One region of the Streptomyces sp. NPDC029466 genome, then DNA from elsewhere that is predicted to be linked to it. Evidence: riboswitches for the same ligand, from Rfam matches in the RefSeq annotation. Region 1 holds a riboswitch; the other holds the start of a gene.

What was found. A riboswitch is a leader RNA that binds a small molecule or an ion and turns the genes downstream of it on or off. The one in region 1 is predicted to bind glycine.
Region 2: linked by a shared signal. The riboswitch ahead of gcvT (glycine cleavage system aminomethyltransferase GcvT) and the one ahead of gcvP (aminomethyl-transferring glycine dehydrogenase) in region 1 are both predicted to bind glycine.

What each region holds. Positions count from the first base shown of each region.
Region 1 covers NZ_JBVHZH010000045.1:8,970-16,369, forward strand. The annotation lists gene ACZ4XD_RS29235 (DNA polymerase IV) at 1-1,425, shown strand, start outside; gene ACZ4XD_RS29240 (PRC-barrel domain-containing protein) at 1,335-1,718, opposite strand; glycine riboswitch at 1,833-1,929, shown strand; gene gcvP (aminomethyl-transferring glycine dehydrogenase) at 2,117-5,002, shown strand; gene ACZ4XD_RS29250 (DUF5999 family protein) at 5,072-5,266, opposite strand; gene ACZ4XD_RS29255 (hypothetical protein) at 5,610-6,197, opposite strand; gene ACZ4XD_RS29260 (glutamate-cysteine ligase family protein) at 6,787-7,400, shown strand, end outside.
Region 2 covers NZ_JBVHZH010000012.1:59,130-66,529, forward strand. The annotation lists gene ACZ4XD_RS12465 (hypothetical protein) at 22-321, shown strand; gene ACZ4XD_RS12470 (L-serine ammonia-lyase) at 481-1,866, opposite strand; gene glyA (serine hydroxymethyltransferase) at 2,336-3,595, opposite strand; gene gcvH (glycine cleavage system protein GcvH) at 3,722-4,099, opposite strand; gene gcvT (glycine cleavage system aminomethyltransferase GcvT) at 4,224-5,351, opposite strand; glycine riboswitch at 5,385-5,503, opposite strand; glycine riboswitch at 5,504-5,599, opposite strand; gene ACZ4XD_RS12490 (AAA family ATPase) at 5,859-6,545, shown strand; gene ACZ4XD_RS12495 (enhanced serine sensitivity protein SseB) at 6,636-7,400, shown strand, end outside.

The sequences.
Region 1 (7,400 bases):
GACATGGATGCGTTCTTCGCGGCCGCCGAGCAGGCGGCCAAGCCGAGCCTGCGCGGTAAGCCCGTGGTGGTCGGCGGGGTCGGCGTGCGTGGCGTGGTCTCCACGGCCTCGTACGAAGCCCGGGTCTTCGGGGTCCGTTCCGCGATGCCGACGGCCCAGGCGCGTCGACTGTGTCCCAACGCCGCCTATCTCAGTCCGCGCTTCACGCTCTACCGCCAAGTGAGTGATGTGGTGATGGAGCTGCTGCATGCCCTGTCGCCGCTGGTGGAGCCGCTGAGCCTGGATGAGGCGTTCGTCGACCTGGAGGCGGGTGGCGTCCCGGCCGAGACGGCGGCCGTGCGGGCCGTAGGGGAGCGGCTGCGGCGGGACATCCGGTCGGCGACGGGGCTGACCGGCTCGGTGGGGCTGGCCGGGGCCAAGATGCTGGCGAAGATCGCGTCCGAGGCGGCCAAGCCGAACGGGCTGGTGGTGATCGAGCCGGGCACCGAACGGGAGCTGCTGGGCCCGATGACGGTGCGGACGCTGCCCGGGGTGGGCCCCGCGACGGCCGAGACGCTGCGCCGGGCCGGGATCCACACCGTCGCGGAGACCGCGGAGGCCGGTGAGGCCGAGCTGGTGCGACTGCTGGGCAGGGCACACGGCGCGGGGCTGTACGCGATGGCGCTGGGGCAGGACGACCGGCCCGTGGTGGCGGAGCGGGACGCGAAGTCCATCTCCGTCGAGGACACCTTCGAGGTCGACCTCACCGACCGGATGCGGGTGCGGAACGAGGTGCTGCGGCTGGCGGACCGGTGCGTACAACGGCTGCGGGCGGCCGGGCGCTCCGGGCGCACGGTGGTCATCAAGGTGCGCAACTACGACTTCTCGACGCTGACCCGTTCCGAGACGCTCCGGGGGCCGACCGACGATCCGGCGGTGATACGGGAGGCCGCTGTGCGCCTGCTGGAGACGGTGGACACCACGGGCGGGGTGCGGCTGCTGGGTGTGGGGGTCAGCGGGCTGGCGGACTTCACACAAGGGGATCTGTTCGCCCAGGCGGCGACGGAGCGGGAGGCGGCGGAAGCCGCGACCGCGGCGGCGCTGGAGCAGGCCGCAGGCGAGCGGGAGTCGGACGAGGCCGAGGAGGAGCGGCCGCGGCGCTGGTATCCGGGGCTGGACGTGGTCCACGACCAGTACGGGGCGGGCTGGGTGCAGGGGAGCGGGGTGGGGAGAGTGACCGTCCGCTTCGAAACGCCATGGTCCGCACCGGGGAGGGTGCGGACCTTTGCTGTCGAGGACCCGGCGCTGCGGCCGGGGGAGCCCCTGCCGCTGGTGGGCGGGGCGCCGGCCGACGGTCAGTCGTCCGAGCCGGCGATCTTGCCGAAGTTCTTGTCGCCGGAGCCGGGAGACACCGGATCGGTCGGGGAGGAAATATCCAGACGGTAGTGGTGATAGAGCTGAAGTTCCTGCTCAGGGGAGAGATGGCGGCCCACGCCGAAGTCCGGCGCGTCCTTGATCAGCTTGCGGTCGTAAGGGATGTGCAGGCCTTCACCGACCATTTTGCTGGGCTCCAGCGGGACGAACGCGTCCCGGCTGAAGAGTCCGGTGCGTACGGCCGCCCACTCCGGTTCCCCCGTCGCATCGTCGAGGTAGACCTCGTCGATGGTCCCTATTTTCGCGCCATTACGGTCGAACGCTTTGCGGCCGATCAGGCTTCGGGGATCGATATCGGTTTGCACGGCCCCTCCAATTGGTCGCAACTGCCCTCTGACAACTACCAAACGGCACATTTCATGCCCCGGCCACTCGAAGGAGCCTTCGAGAGCCACGCTGGTAGGCTGGCGAATGGCCGCAGACCCCGTGCGGGAGAGTCCTTGTCGTTCGCGACGAGGGCGCCGAAGGAGCAAATCCTCCCCGGAATCTCTCAGGCACACGTACCGCATGGACGAGGTCACTCTGGAAAGCAGGGCGGGCCACGGAAGGCACAGCGCCGGGACCCCTCCTCACCGACGGTGAAAGCCGGGCCGCCACCCGCGGGCCGGTGAAGCTCTCAGGTTGAATGACAGAGGGGGAGGCCGTCCGGGCACCCGTGCCGTGGTGCCCCTCGTAGGTCGTACCGACCAGGAGGCCCCCGCAGATGACCACCAATCGCATCTCCTTGACCGAGCTGGAACGCGGCACCCCCTTTGAGCGCCGGCACATCGGTCCCGACCACGCGGCGCAGGCGAAGATGCTCGCGCACATCGGTTTCGGGTCGCTGGACGAGCTCACCGCCACCGCCGTACCCGATGTGATCAAGAGCGCCGAGACGCTCGGCCTGCCGCAGGCCCGTACCGAGGCCGAGGTGCTCCAGGAGCTGAAGAGCCTGGCGGACCGCAATGAGGTCCTGGCGCCCATGATCGGTCTCGGCTACTACGGCACGTTCACCCCGCCGGTGATCCTGCGCAATGTCATGGAGAACCCGGCCTGGTACACGGCGTACACGCCCTACCAGCCGGAGATCTCGCAGGGCCGCCTGGAGGCGCTGCTGAACTTCCAGACGATGGTCGCCGACCTGACCGGACTGCCCACCTCCGGTGCGTCGCTCCTGGACGAGGGCACCGCCGCCGCCGAGGCGATGGCGCTCTCCCGCCGGGTCGGCAAGGTCAAGAAGGGCGTCTTCCTGGTCGACGCCGACTGTCTGCCGCAGACCATCGCCGTGATCGAGACCCGTGCGGAGCCCACCGGCGTCGAGGTCGTGGTCGCGGATCTGTCCGACGGCATTCCGGCCGAGATCGCCGAGCGCGGAGTGTTCGGCGTGCTGCTTCAGTACCCGGGTGCCTCCGGCGCGGTGCGGGACCCCCGCGCCGTCATCGAGCAGGCGCACGAGCTGGGCGCCATCGTCACCGTCGCCGCCGATCTGCTCGCCCTGACGCTGCTCACCTCGCCCGGTGAGCTCGGCGCGGACATCGCCGTCGGCACCACCCAGCGCTTCGGCGTTCCGATGGGCTTCGGCGGACCGCACGCCGGCTTCATGGCCGTCCGTGATCAGTTCGCCCGCAGCCTTCCCGGCCGTCTGGTGGGCGTCTCCGTCGACGCCGACGGCAACAAGGCCTACCGCCTGGCGCTGCAGACCCGTGAGCAGCACATCCGCCGGGAGAAGGCCACCAGCAACATCTGCACCGCGCAGGTGCTGCTCGCCGTCATGGCCGGCATGTACGCGGTCTACCACGGCCCCGAGGGCCTGCGGACCATCGCCCGCCGCACCCACCGCTACGCCGCGATCCTCGCCGAGGGCCTGCGGGCCGGCGGGGTGGAGATCGCGCACGGCACGTACTTCGACACGCTGACCGCGCGGGTGCCCGGCCGGGCCGCCGAGGTCGTCGCCGCCGCCCGCGAGGCCGGTGTCAACCTCCGGCAGATCGACGCAGACCTGGTCGGCATCGCCTGTGACGAGACCACCGGGCGGGCGCAGCTGGCCGGCGTCTGGAGCGCCTTCGGGGTGTCCGGCGACGTCGAGCAGCTGGACGCGGCCGCCGCCGACGCGCTGCCGCAGGGGCTGCTGCGCAACGACGACTACCTCGCCCACCCGGTCTTCCACGAGTACCGCTCCGAGACCGCGATGCTGCGCTACCTGCGCACCCTCGCCGACAAGGACTACGCGCTGGACCGCGGCATGATCCCGCTCGGCTCCTGCACGATGAAGCTGAACGCCACCACCGAGATGGAGCCGGTCACCTGGCCCGCGTTCGGTCAGCTGCACCCGTTCGCGCCGGCCGACCAGGCTGAGGGCTACCTCACGCTGATCCAGGAGCTGGAGGAGCGGCTGGCCACGGTCACCGGCTACGACAAGGTCTCCATCCAGCCGAACGCCGGCTCGCAGGGCGAGCTGGCCGGTCTGCTGGCCGTCCGTGCCTACCACCGCGCCAACGGCGACGAGCAGCGTACGGTCTGCCTGATCCCGTCCTCGGCGCACGGCACCAACGCCGCCAGCGCCGTGATGGCCGGGATGAAGGTCGTCGTCGTCAAGACCGGTGAGGACGGCGAGGTCGACACCGACGATCTGCACGCCAAGATCGAGAAGCACCGGGACGAGCTCGCGGTCCTGATGGTGACCTACCCCTCCACGCACGGTGTCTTCGAGGAGCACATCACCCAGATCTGCGCGGCGGTGCACGAGGCCGGCGGTCAGGTCTACGTGGACGGCGCCAACCTCAACGCGCTGGTCGGGCTCGCGGAGCCGGGCAAGTTCGGCGGCGATGTCTCGCATCTGAACCTGCACAAGACCTTCTGCATCCCGCACGGCGGCGGTGGCCCCGGTGTCGGCCCGGTCGGCGTACGCGCCCACCTGGCGCCGTACCTGCCCAACCACCCGCTTCAGCCCACCGCGGGCCCCGAGACGGGCGTGGGACCGATCTCCGCGGCTCCCTGGGGCTCGGCGGGCATCCTGCCGATCTCCTGGGCGTACGTCCGGCTGATGGGCGGCGACGGGCTCAAGCGCGCCACTCAGGTGGCGGTCCTCAGCGCCAACTACATCGCCAAGCGGCTGGAGCCGCACTACCCGGTGCTCTACACCGGCCCCGGCGGCCTGGTGGCGCACGAGTGCATCATCGACGTCCGGCCGCTGACCAAGGCGACCGGGGTGAGCATCGACGATGTGGCCAAGCGGCTGATCGACTACGGCTTCCACGCGCCGACGATGTCGTTCCCCGTGGCCGGCACGCTGATGATCGAGCCGACCGAGAGCGAGGACCTCGCCGAGCTGGACCGGTTCTGCGACACGATGATCGCCATCCGCGCGGAGATCGAGAAGGTCGGCTCGGGGGAGTGGGACAAGGACGACAACCCGCTGCGCAACGCCCCGCACACCGCGGGCGCGCTCGGCGGCGACTGGGCGCACCCGTACTCCCGCGAGGAGGCCGTCTTCCCGGCCGGTGTCGACGCCGCGGAGAAGTACTGGCCGCCGGTGCGCCGCATCGACGGTGCCTTCGGCGACCGTAACCTGGTCTGCTCCTGCCCGCCGCTGGAGGAGTACGACAACTGAGTCACGGCAGCATCAAGGGCCCTCGGCAGATCTGCCGGGGGCCCTGTGGTTCGTGGCAGGCGCGGCGGGTCAGGCCGCGGCGATGACCCGGGCGCGGTGCGGGGCGATGACCTGCCCGTCGGGGAGCAGCTCACCGGTGTCCTCGAAGAGCAGGACGCCGTTGCAGAGCAGGCTCCAGCCCTGCTCCGGATGGTGCGCCACAAGGTGTGCGGCCTCCCGGTCGGTGGAGTCTGCGGACGGGCATGGCGGTTGGTGCTGACACATGGAAGTTGTCTTTCGCTGCGGTGAAGTGAACGTCGTCGTGCGGCTCGATGAGGTGTTCATGGCCGCTCCCCCGTTTCTGTCGGTCGGTCCCAGTGTTGCCCCACGGACGGGATTCCGCAGGGATTTCGCAGCAGCGGTACTCACTCGGTAGGGACGCGTCACCCATGCGGGCGGTTGCTCCCAATTGCACTCCTCCCCAAGAGGGTTGGGAGTGGTATCCGCGGACTAGGCCGCCTGGGTGAGCACGGCAGAGCGCCCCGTGACCGGACGGGGTCGCGGGGCATGCTCGGGCGGGGCGGCGGGCGCCCGAAGCGGTGCGGGGATCCGGGCCGGCGCCGGTGGATCAGGCCGGTTCGGCCAGGAGCGGGGCGGGCGTGAGCCGCAGGGTGAGCCGGGGGAGCAGATCGGCGATGCGCTGCGGACGGTGCGCGGCGATACCCGGCGGGGCGGGCGCCAGCGGTACGAGCAGGTCGCCGGGCGCGGGCAGCCCCTGGGCGCCGTCGGAGGTGAGGTCGTGATGCAGCCACAGCGTGAGCATGTACAGCTCGGGGACGGACAGCAGTCGCGGCTGGTAGGGCGTGGCGAGTGACTCGGCCTGGGCCAGTGCCTGCTCGGTCGCGGCGACGTAGGGGCCGCCACAGAAGCGCCCGAACGTCCAGCCGTCCGCGGTGAGCACCGCCTCGGCGGTCGCCACGGCCCGCTCCCCGCCGCGGACCAGGAAGCGCCATCCGGCCAGTCGGGTGTGCGGGGTGCCACCGGCCCGGCTGACGTCGTCCCAGACATGGACGGGCAGCGGGTGGTCGGGGCTGAGCGGACCCTGATGGGCGCGCAGCGCGGGGACCGGGGCCTCGCCGACCGCTGTGGGGGAGCCGAGAGCGGTGAGAACGCTGCGCAGGGCGGGTGCGGGGGCAGGGGGGAGGTGCAGCGGCATGATGGGTCGCCTCTCACTTCGGAGACACGGTGCAGCGTGGCTCGGAGACACGGTGGAGCGTGGCGGGTGCAAACGGCGTTGTCTGCGGGCGGGGTCAGAGCGTGGCCGGCCGGGGCGGCGGCCGGGCGGGGGCAGCCGCTGAGCCCGGTGTCGGTGAGATCACCGAGACGCTGGGCGCCAAGTCTCTTCCTCGTCACCGGAGTTTATACGACGTATGTTCTGAAAGTGTTTCTGCTACCGGCCTTGTGGATTTCTGGCAAGGTGAAATCCGGTCCGCTGTGGAAGGTGCTTTTCACCGCTTTGTGCGGCGTTTTATGGATGCCGCCTTGTATTGCCTTGCCGGCGTGGTGGGCCGGAACTCATCGTTGTTTCTCACGAGTGAATTGCCACGGGCGAGTGCCTCGCGGATATGCCTATGGGAAGTGCCGGGCGCTGCATCACTTCGAGCCTATCGGCACCGGCAGGCCCCCGCCGCGTTATTGATCAGATTGCCGGGGCATCATCGACCGTAGCGCGAGCCCCGGCGGTGTCGGGGAAGGCCCCAAGCGGCCCGTGGCCGCGGGCTGTTCACTCGAGGAGGGACCCTTCGATGGGGGAGAAGGTCGCCGCGGACGGGATCGACCTGGCGGACCGGGAGCGTTATCGAAGAAAGCTGCACGACTGTCTTGAGGGATTGCACAGGCTCCTGGCGGAGAAGAGGTTCGACCGGCCCAGGAATCTCATGGGCCTGGAGATCGAACTCAATCTTGCCGGCGCCGACGGGCTGCCCCGCATGATGAACTCTCAAGTGCTGGAGCGCATCGCCAGCGGTGATTTCCAGACCGAACTCGCCCAGTGCAACCTCGAGGTCAACATCCTGCCGCACCGCCTGAGCGGCCGGGTGCTGGACCAGCTCGCCGAGGAGCTCCGTACGGGACTGGGCTATGCCGAGAGGAAGGCCCGGGAGGTCGCCGCCAGGATCGTGATGATCGGGATTCTGCCGACGCTGCACGCCACCGACCTCACGGCCGCCAGTCTCTCCGAGAACGACCGCTATGTCCTGCTCAACGACCAGATGCGGGCCGCCCGCGGTGAGGACTTCGCCCTGGACATCCGCGGCGTCGAGCACCTGGTCTCCCGCTCGCCCTCGATCGCCCCGGAAGCCGCCTGTACGTCGGTCCAGCTGCATCTCCAGGTGACACCGGGCCGCTTCGCCGCTGTCTG
Region 2 (7,400 bases), on a different contig from region 1:
ACCACCAGGGGGAACGCACCGATGAACCAGCCACTCGACACCCCACCGCCGTGGCGCACCGCCGGTGCGCCCGCCGCGTCCCACGGGCGCTGCCCGGCCGCCGCCGCCAAGGACCCCACGCCGTGCGAGGGACCGCGGGACGCGGCCACCATCGTCGACCGCCACGGCCGGGAGTCCGCCGGCTGTGTCCACCACTGCGCCCGCCTGCTGGCCGGCCTCGAAGGCGCCCGGGTCCACCCCTTCGTCCCCGCGCCGCAGGCCCTGGAGGTCTACTCCCGGGCCCGCGAACTCCCGCCCTTCGCCTGGGAGATCGGCAGATAGCCCCGGGTCACCGCCCTGGCCGCCGCCGGCCCCGGCCACCCCGCTCCCGGTCACCTGATACGCCTCGGGGCGCCGTGTCCGCTTCCGCACGGCGCCCCGATCCCGGGTGCCGGGCCAGGACACGGTCGTCGACGACGCGCGGCCGGGCCCGGCACCCTCTCAGCACTCGATGATGTTGACCGCCAGCCCGCCCCGCGCCGTCTCCTTGTACTTGACGCTCATGTCGGCGCCGGTGTCCTTCATGGTCTTGATGACCTTGTCGAGGGACACGTGGTGGCGGCCGTCGCCGCGCAGCGCCATCCGGGCGGCGGTGACGGCCTTGACGGCGGCCATGCCGTTGCGCTCGATGCACGGGATCTGGACGAGGCCGCCGACGGGGTCGCAGGTCAGGCCGAGGTTGTGCTCCATGCCGATCTCGGCGGCGTTCTCCACCTGCTCGGGGGACCCGCCGAGGACCTCGGCGAGGCCGCCGGCGGCCATCGAGCAGGCCGAGCCGACCTCGCCCTGGCAGCCGACCTCGGCGCCGGAGATGGAGGCGTTCTCCTTGAAGAGCATGCCGATGGCGCCGGCCGCGAGCAGGAAGCGGACGACACCCTCCTCGTCGGCGCCGGGCACGAAGTTGATGTAGTAGTGCAGAACGGCGGGGATGATGCCGGCCGCGCCGTTGGTGGGGGCGGTGACCACCCGGCCGCCGGCCGCGTTCTCCTCGTTCACGGCCATCGCGTAGAGCGTGGTCCACTCCATCGCGCGGGCGGTGGCGTCGCCTTCCGAGCGCAGCTGGCGGGCGGAGTGGGCGGCGCGGCGGCGGACCTTCAGCCCGCCGGGCAGGATGCCCTCGCGGCTCGTACCGCGGGTCACACAGGACTGCATGACCTGCCAGATCTCCAGCAGCCCGGCGCGGATCTCGTCCTCGGTGCGCCAGGCCTTCTCGTTCTCCAGCATGAGGGCGGAGATCGACAGACCGGTGTCCTGGGCCAGCCGCAGCAGCTCGTCGCCGGTGCGGAAGGGGTGGGTCAGGACGGTGTCGTCGGGCACGATCGGGTTCTCGCCGGCGACGGCGTCCTCGTCGACGACGAAGCCGCCGCCCACCGAGTAGTACGTCTTCTCCAGCAGGGGGGCGTCCGCGGCGTCGTAGGCGAAGAGCGTCATGCCGTTCGCGTGGTAGGGCAGCGCGCGGCGGCGGTGCAGGATCAGCTCGGTCGATTCATCGAAGTCGATCTCGTGGGCGCTGCCTATTTCGGCGCCCAGCAGGCGCAGCCGCTTGGTGGTGCGGATGCGCTCGACCTCGTCGTCGGCGGATTCGACATCGACGGTGCGGGGGGAGTGGCCTTCGAGGCCGAGGAGGACGGCCTTGGGGGTGCCGTGGCCGTGGCCGGTGGCGCCGAGCGAGCCGAAGAGCTCGGCGCGGACGCGGACCGTCTGGGAGAGCAGGCCGTCCTTCTTGAGGCGTCCGACGAACATCCGGGCGGCGCGCATCGGGCCGACGGTGTGGGAGCTGGAGGGGCCGATGCCGATGGAGAAGAGGTCGAAGACGGAGATGGCCACGGGGGCGGACTCCCTTGTCTGCTCGTGGTGGACGGTGGAGCTATGGGGCAGGAGGGGGTGTTTCTGCGCCGTTTGTCGAGCGTAACGCGGACGCGGCGCAGCGCCGTCGGACGGAAACCCTCGGGCGCCCGTCGTCAGGGGTAACAGTGGGTGTCGGGGTGGATACGGAACCGGAGGCCGGCCGTGTGGGGGCCGGGCCGTCGGGGGCCCGGTGGCCGCGTGGGCGGCGGTCCGGCGTCCGGAAGCGAGTGCGGGCCGGGGCCCGCTGGACCGGTGCTGTGGCGGGGCTGTCGCCGTCCGCCGGGCCGGCACGGTGTGCCGCAGGTCTCACCGGGAACCGCCGGGACCTGCGGGAGGGGAGGAGCCGGGCCGGTGGCCGTGAGCCCGGGGCGGTCGGCCCCGGGCTCACGCTCCGTGGCCCGTCGCCCGCCGGATGGCGGCGGGGCGGGGGTTCAGCGGAGGTGACGGGTCACAGCGACGGGTAGAGCGGGAACTTGTCCGCGAGCGCGGTGACCCGGGCCTTGAGGGCGTCGGCGTCGTAGCTGGGCTTGAGGGCCTCGGCGATGATGTCGGCGACCTCGCGGAAGTCCTCGGCCTGGAAGCCACGGGTGGCCAGGGCCGGGGTGCCGATGCGCAGGCCGGAGGTGACCATCGGCGGGCGGGGGTCGTTCGGGATGGCGTTGCGGTTGACCGTGATGCCGACCTCGTGGAGGCGGTCCTCGGCCTGCTGGCCGTCCAGCTCGGAGTCGCGCAGGTCGACCAGGACGAGGTGGACGTCGGTGCCGCCGGACAGGACCGAGACGCCGTGCTGCTTGACGTCGTCCTGCACCAGGCGCTCGGCCAGGATGCGGGCGCCGTCCAGGGTGCGCTGCTGGCGCTCCTTGAAGTCGTCGGAGGCGGCGACCTTGAAGGAGACGGCCTTGGCGGCGATCACGTGCTCCAGGGGCCCGCCCTGCTGGCCCGGGAAGACCGCGGAGTTGATCTTCTTGGCGAGCTCCTGGGTGGAGAGGATCACACCGCCGCGGGGGCCGCCGAGGGTCTTGTGGGTGGTGGTGGTGACCACGTGGGCGTGCGGCACGGGGGAGGGGTGCAGGCCCGCCGCCACCAGACCGGCGAAGTGCGCCATGTCGACCATCAGGTAGGCGCCGACCTCGTCCGCGATCCGGCGGAAGGCGGCGAAGTCGAGCTGGCGGGGGTAGGCGGACCAGCCGGCCACGATCAGCTTGGGGCGGTGCTCCTTGGCGAGGCGCTCGACCTCCTCCATGTCGACCAGGTTGGTCTTCTCGTCGACGTGGTACGGCACCACGTTGTAGAGCTTGCCGCTGAAGTTGATCTTCATGCCGTGGGTCAGGTGCCCGCCGTGGGCGAGGTTGAGACCCAGGATGGTGTCGCCCGGCTTGATCAGCGCGAACATGGCCGCGGCGTTGGCCTGGGCGCCCGAGTGCGGCTGGACGTTGGCGGCCTCGGCACCGAAGAGCGCCTTGATGCGGTCGATGGCGATCTGCTCGACCACGTCGACGTGCTCACAGCCGCCGTAGTAGCGGCGGCCGGGGTAGCCCTCGGCGTACTTGTTGGTGAGGACGGAGCCCTGGGCCTCCATGACGGCGACCGGAGCGAAGTTCTCCGACGCGATCATTTCGAGGGTGGACTGCTGGCGGTGGAGCTCGGCGTCGACGGCGGCGGCGACGTCGGGGTCGAGCTCATGGAGGGAGCTGTTGAGAAGCGACATGAGTGTTCCTGGGGAGTCAGGGGCGCGAGGGGCCTTACCGGACGGGGTCCGGGGGAGCTTCCGCGCGGGCGGTGGCGGTCGGGGCTCCCGTCCGGGCAGGCCCGGGAGCGGGGGAGAGCCGGGGGCTCAGCTCTGGATGAAGGCGGCGTACTCGTCGGCCGAGAGCAGGTCGCCCGGCTCGCCGCTGATCTTCACCTTGAACAGCCAACCGCCCTCGAACGGGGCGGAGTTCACCAGCGAGGGGTCGTTGACGACATCCTCGTTGATCTCGGCGATCTCACCGTCGACGGGCGAGTAGAGGTCGCTGACCGACTTCGTCGACTCCAGCTCACCGCAGGTCTCGCCCGCCGCGACCGTGGAGCCGACCTCAGGGAGCTGTACGTAGACGACGTCGCCGAGCGCGTTGGCCGCGTGCTCGGTGATGCCGACCGTCGAGACGCCGTCCTCGGCGCCCGACAGCCACTCGTGCTCCTTGCTGTAGCGCAGCTGCTGGGGGTTGCTCATGGCTCGATTCTCCTGTACGCGAGGGTGTGATCGTGAAGGGGGGCACCACCCGGACGAAGTCCGGGGGAACGTCTTGCGCGGTGAGACGCGCGGGCGCGCGCCGCCGCCTGCCGTGGAGGAACGGTTACTTCTGCCGCTTGTAGAACGGCAGCGCGGTGACCTCGTACGGCTCATGGCTTCCACGGATGTCCACGCAGACACCCTCCGTGCCCGCGGTGGCGTAGGCCGCGTCGACATAGGCGATGGCGATCGGCTTGCCGAGCGTGGGGGACGGGGCCCCGGAGGTGACCTCGCCGATGACCGTGCCGTCGGCCGTGACGACCGGGTATCCGGCCCGCGGCACCCGGCGGCCCTGGGCGATCAGCCCGACCAGCTTGCGCGGCGGCCGGGTCTCGGCGCGCTCGGCGGCCTCGGCCAGGGCCTCGCGGCCCACGAAGTCCCCGCCGTTGGTGGTCTTCTCGAACTTCACGACCCGGCCCAGGCCCGCGTCGAACGGCGTCGTCGCGGTGGTCAGCTCGTGCCCGTAGAGCGGCATGCCCGCCTCCAGGCGCAGGGTGTCCCGGCAGGACAGCCCGCAGGGCACCAGACCGGCGTCCTTGCCCGCCTCGGTCAGCGCCTCCCAGAGGGCGACCGCGTCGGCCGGCCGGACGAACAGCTCGAAGCCGTCCTCACCGGTGTAGCCGGTACGGGCGATCAGCGCCTGCACCCCGGCGACCGTGCCGGGCAGCCCCGCGTAGTACTTCAGACCGTCCAGATCGGCGTCCGTCAGCTTCTTGAGGATGCCGGGGGACTCCGGGCCCTGCACCGCGAGCAGTGCGTAGGCGTCCCGGTCGTCGCGGATCGCGGCGTCGAAGCCGCCCGCCCGAGCGGTGAGCGCGTCCAGCACCACCTGGGCGTTGGAGGCGTTGGCGACGACCATGTACTCCTGGTCGGCGAGGCGGTAGACGATCAGGTCGTCGAGGATGCCGCCCTTGTCCTCGCAGATCATGGTGTAGCGGGCGCGGCCCGTCTTGACGCCGCCGATGTTGCCGACCAGCGCGTAGTCGAGCAGGTCGGCGGCCTGCGGCCCGGTGACGGTGATCTCACCCATGTGGGAGAGGTCGAAGAGTCCGGCGCGGGTACGGACGGCGACATGCTCGTCCCGCTCGCTGCTGTAGCGCAGCGGCATGTCCCAGCCGGCGAAGTCGGTCATGGTCGCGCCGAGCGCGCGATGGGTGGCATCCAGCGCGGTACGGCGGGGGGCATCAGTCATGGTTCTGGGCTCCCAGGCAGGGGTGACAAGACGTTCTCCCCATCTGTCATCGGAACCTGAGAGGTTCACCGGTATCCCGCGAACGGACCCGGTTTGCACCTTGGGTGGAGCCGCCCCCGTCAGCCGGGCAGCGGCTCGCTTTTCAGATCTGCCTCGCCCGTGCGGTATAGGGGCCTGAGAGATTCAAGGGAGGACTTGCTCCTTCGGCGCCCCGCCGTGGCGGCCGGGGACTCTCCCGCGCGGGTTCAAGCGGCCGGTATGCAGTTGGCGGTGCACAGGTGAGCTGTGATGTGCACGTGGCGGCCACATCATTGCACGGGATCGCCGGATAAAGGAGCCCCCGCCGCCGCCCCGCCCACGACGTGGGCAGATCGGACAATCACCTTGATGGGCATTACCTTTTCTTGACACTCTGCGGGTAGGGGACGGACGCGAACCGGACCAGAACGGGCGGGGAGGGCGATCACGGTGCACAGCGAAGCGGCATTCGGGGCGACTTCAGGGGTCGTGCCCCCGGACGTCGTGCCGACGGCGCCGTCCGCCGCCATGTCCCGGCCCGGCCGTGCGCGGCGGGCCGTCATCCGGCCCGGACGCCGCACCGCGGTCGTGGACCTGCGGGGCGAGCGGCGCCCGCCCGGCGCCACCGAGCTGCGGTTCCCGGCCGGCGACCTGGTGGTGGTCTCCGGCCTGCCGGGCAGCGGCAAGAGCACCCTGATGCATCGGGTCGTGCCGTCGCTGGACGGGCACGGCGCCGTCGTGCACCGCATCGATTCCCAGGACGTCCGCGAGCGCTGGGAGCACGGCAGGCTGCGCCGGCTGCCGTACGGGCTCTACCGCCCGCTGGTCCGGGCCGCCCACTATCTGACCCTGGGTCGGGCGCTGCGCTCCGGCGCCAGTGTGGTGGTGCACGACTGCGGGACGCTGGCGTGGGTGCGCCGCTGGATCGCGCGCGCGGCCCGGCGCGGCGGCCGCGGGGCGCATCTGGTGCTGCTCGATGTGGCGCCCGAGGTGGCGCTTTCCGGTCAGGAGTCACGGGGCCGCGGGGTGTCGGGGTACGCCTTCGCCCGGCACCGCGGGGCGGTGGGCCGGCTGGTCGGCGCCGCGGAATCGTCCCGGCTGCCGAAGGGCTTCCATTCCGCCGTCCTCCTCGACCGGCGGGCGGCGAGCGCGCTGGAGACCCTCGCCTTCCACTGATGCGCCCGGGCACGCCCCCGCACACCACATCGCGCGCCTTCTCGTCTAGGGTCTTTGGCCAGATGGCGCGGTTTGGAACGGGTGGGACGAATGACATTTCCGGAGCAGGGGATACCGCAGCTGGCATGGCCGGCGAACGAGCTCGAAGAGGTGCTGTCCGCGTCGGTCGGACACCCGGGCGCCGGCGGCCGGATCGTCGAGGTCCTCGGCCGTAGCCGGCTGTGGGTGCCGCTGCCCGAGGGCGGCGGCCCGGAGAGCGCGGGTCCCGGCGCCCGCGGCCTCGATCTGCCCACCGTCGAGCTCGACGGGGCGCACTACGTCCCGGTCTACAGCTCCGAACAGGAATTCCTGCGGGTGATCGGCTCGCATATGTCCTTCACCGTCGCCCCGGCCCGGGAGTTCGCCCGCGGTCTGCCGCCGCAGATCGGCATCGCGGTCAACCCCGACGGCACGGTCGGTGTCCCGCTGCCGCCGCCCGCGGTGGCCGAACTGTGCCGGGAGCGGCGGCCGGGGCACCCGGAGTTCGAGGGGCTGCCGAGCGGCGGCCGGGTACGGCTCTTCGAGCCGGACTGGCAGGACGAGCCGGTGGACTTCCTGGCCTCCGCCGGGCTGGAGTTCTCCGGCGCCGGAATTGTCCTGACTGCCCGGCGTGCCCTGGCAAGCGTCGAGGGCGACACGCCCGCGCTGTTCGTCGGTGTTCAGGTCGCGGCGGATGCCACCGCGCTGCACGACGGCACCGCCCGCGAGACGGTACTGTCAGCCCTCGGACGTGCGCTCGGCGCAGTACCGCTGCCCTGGCCCGTACAACTCGTGATGCTCGACCTCGCCCAGGGCGACCCGGTCGCCGACTGGATG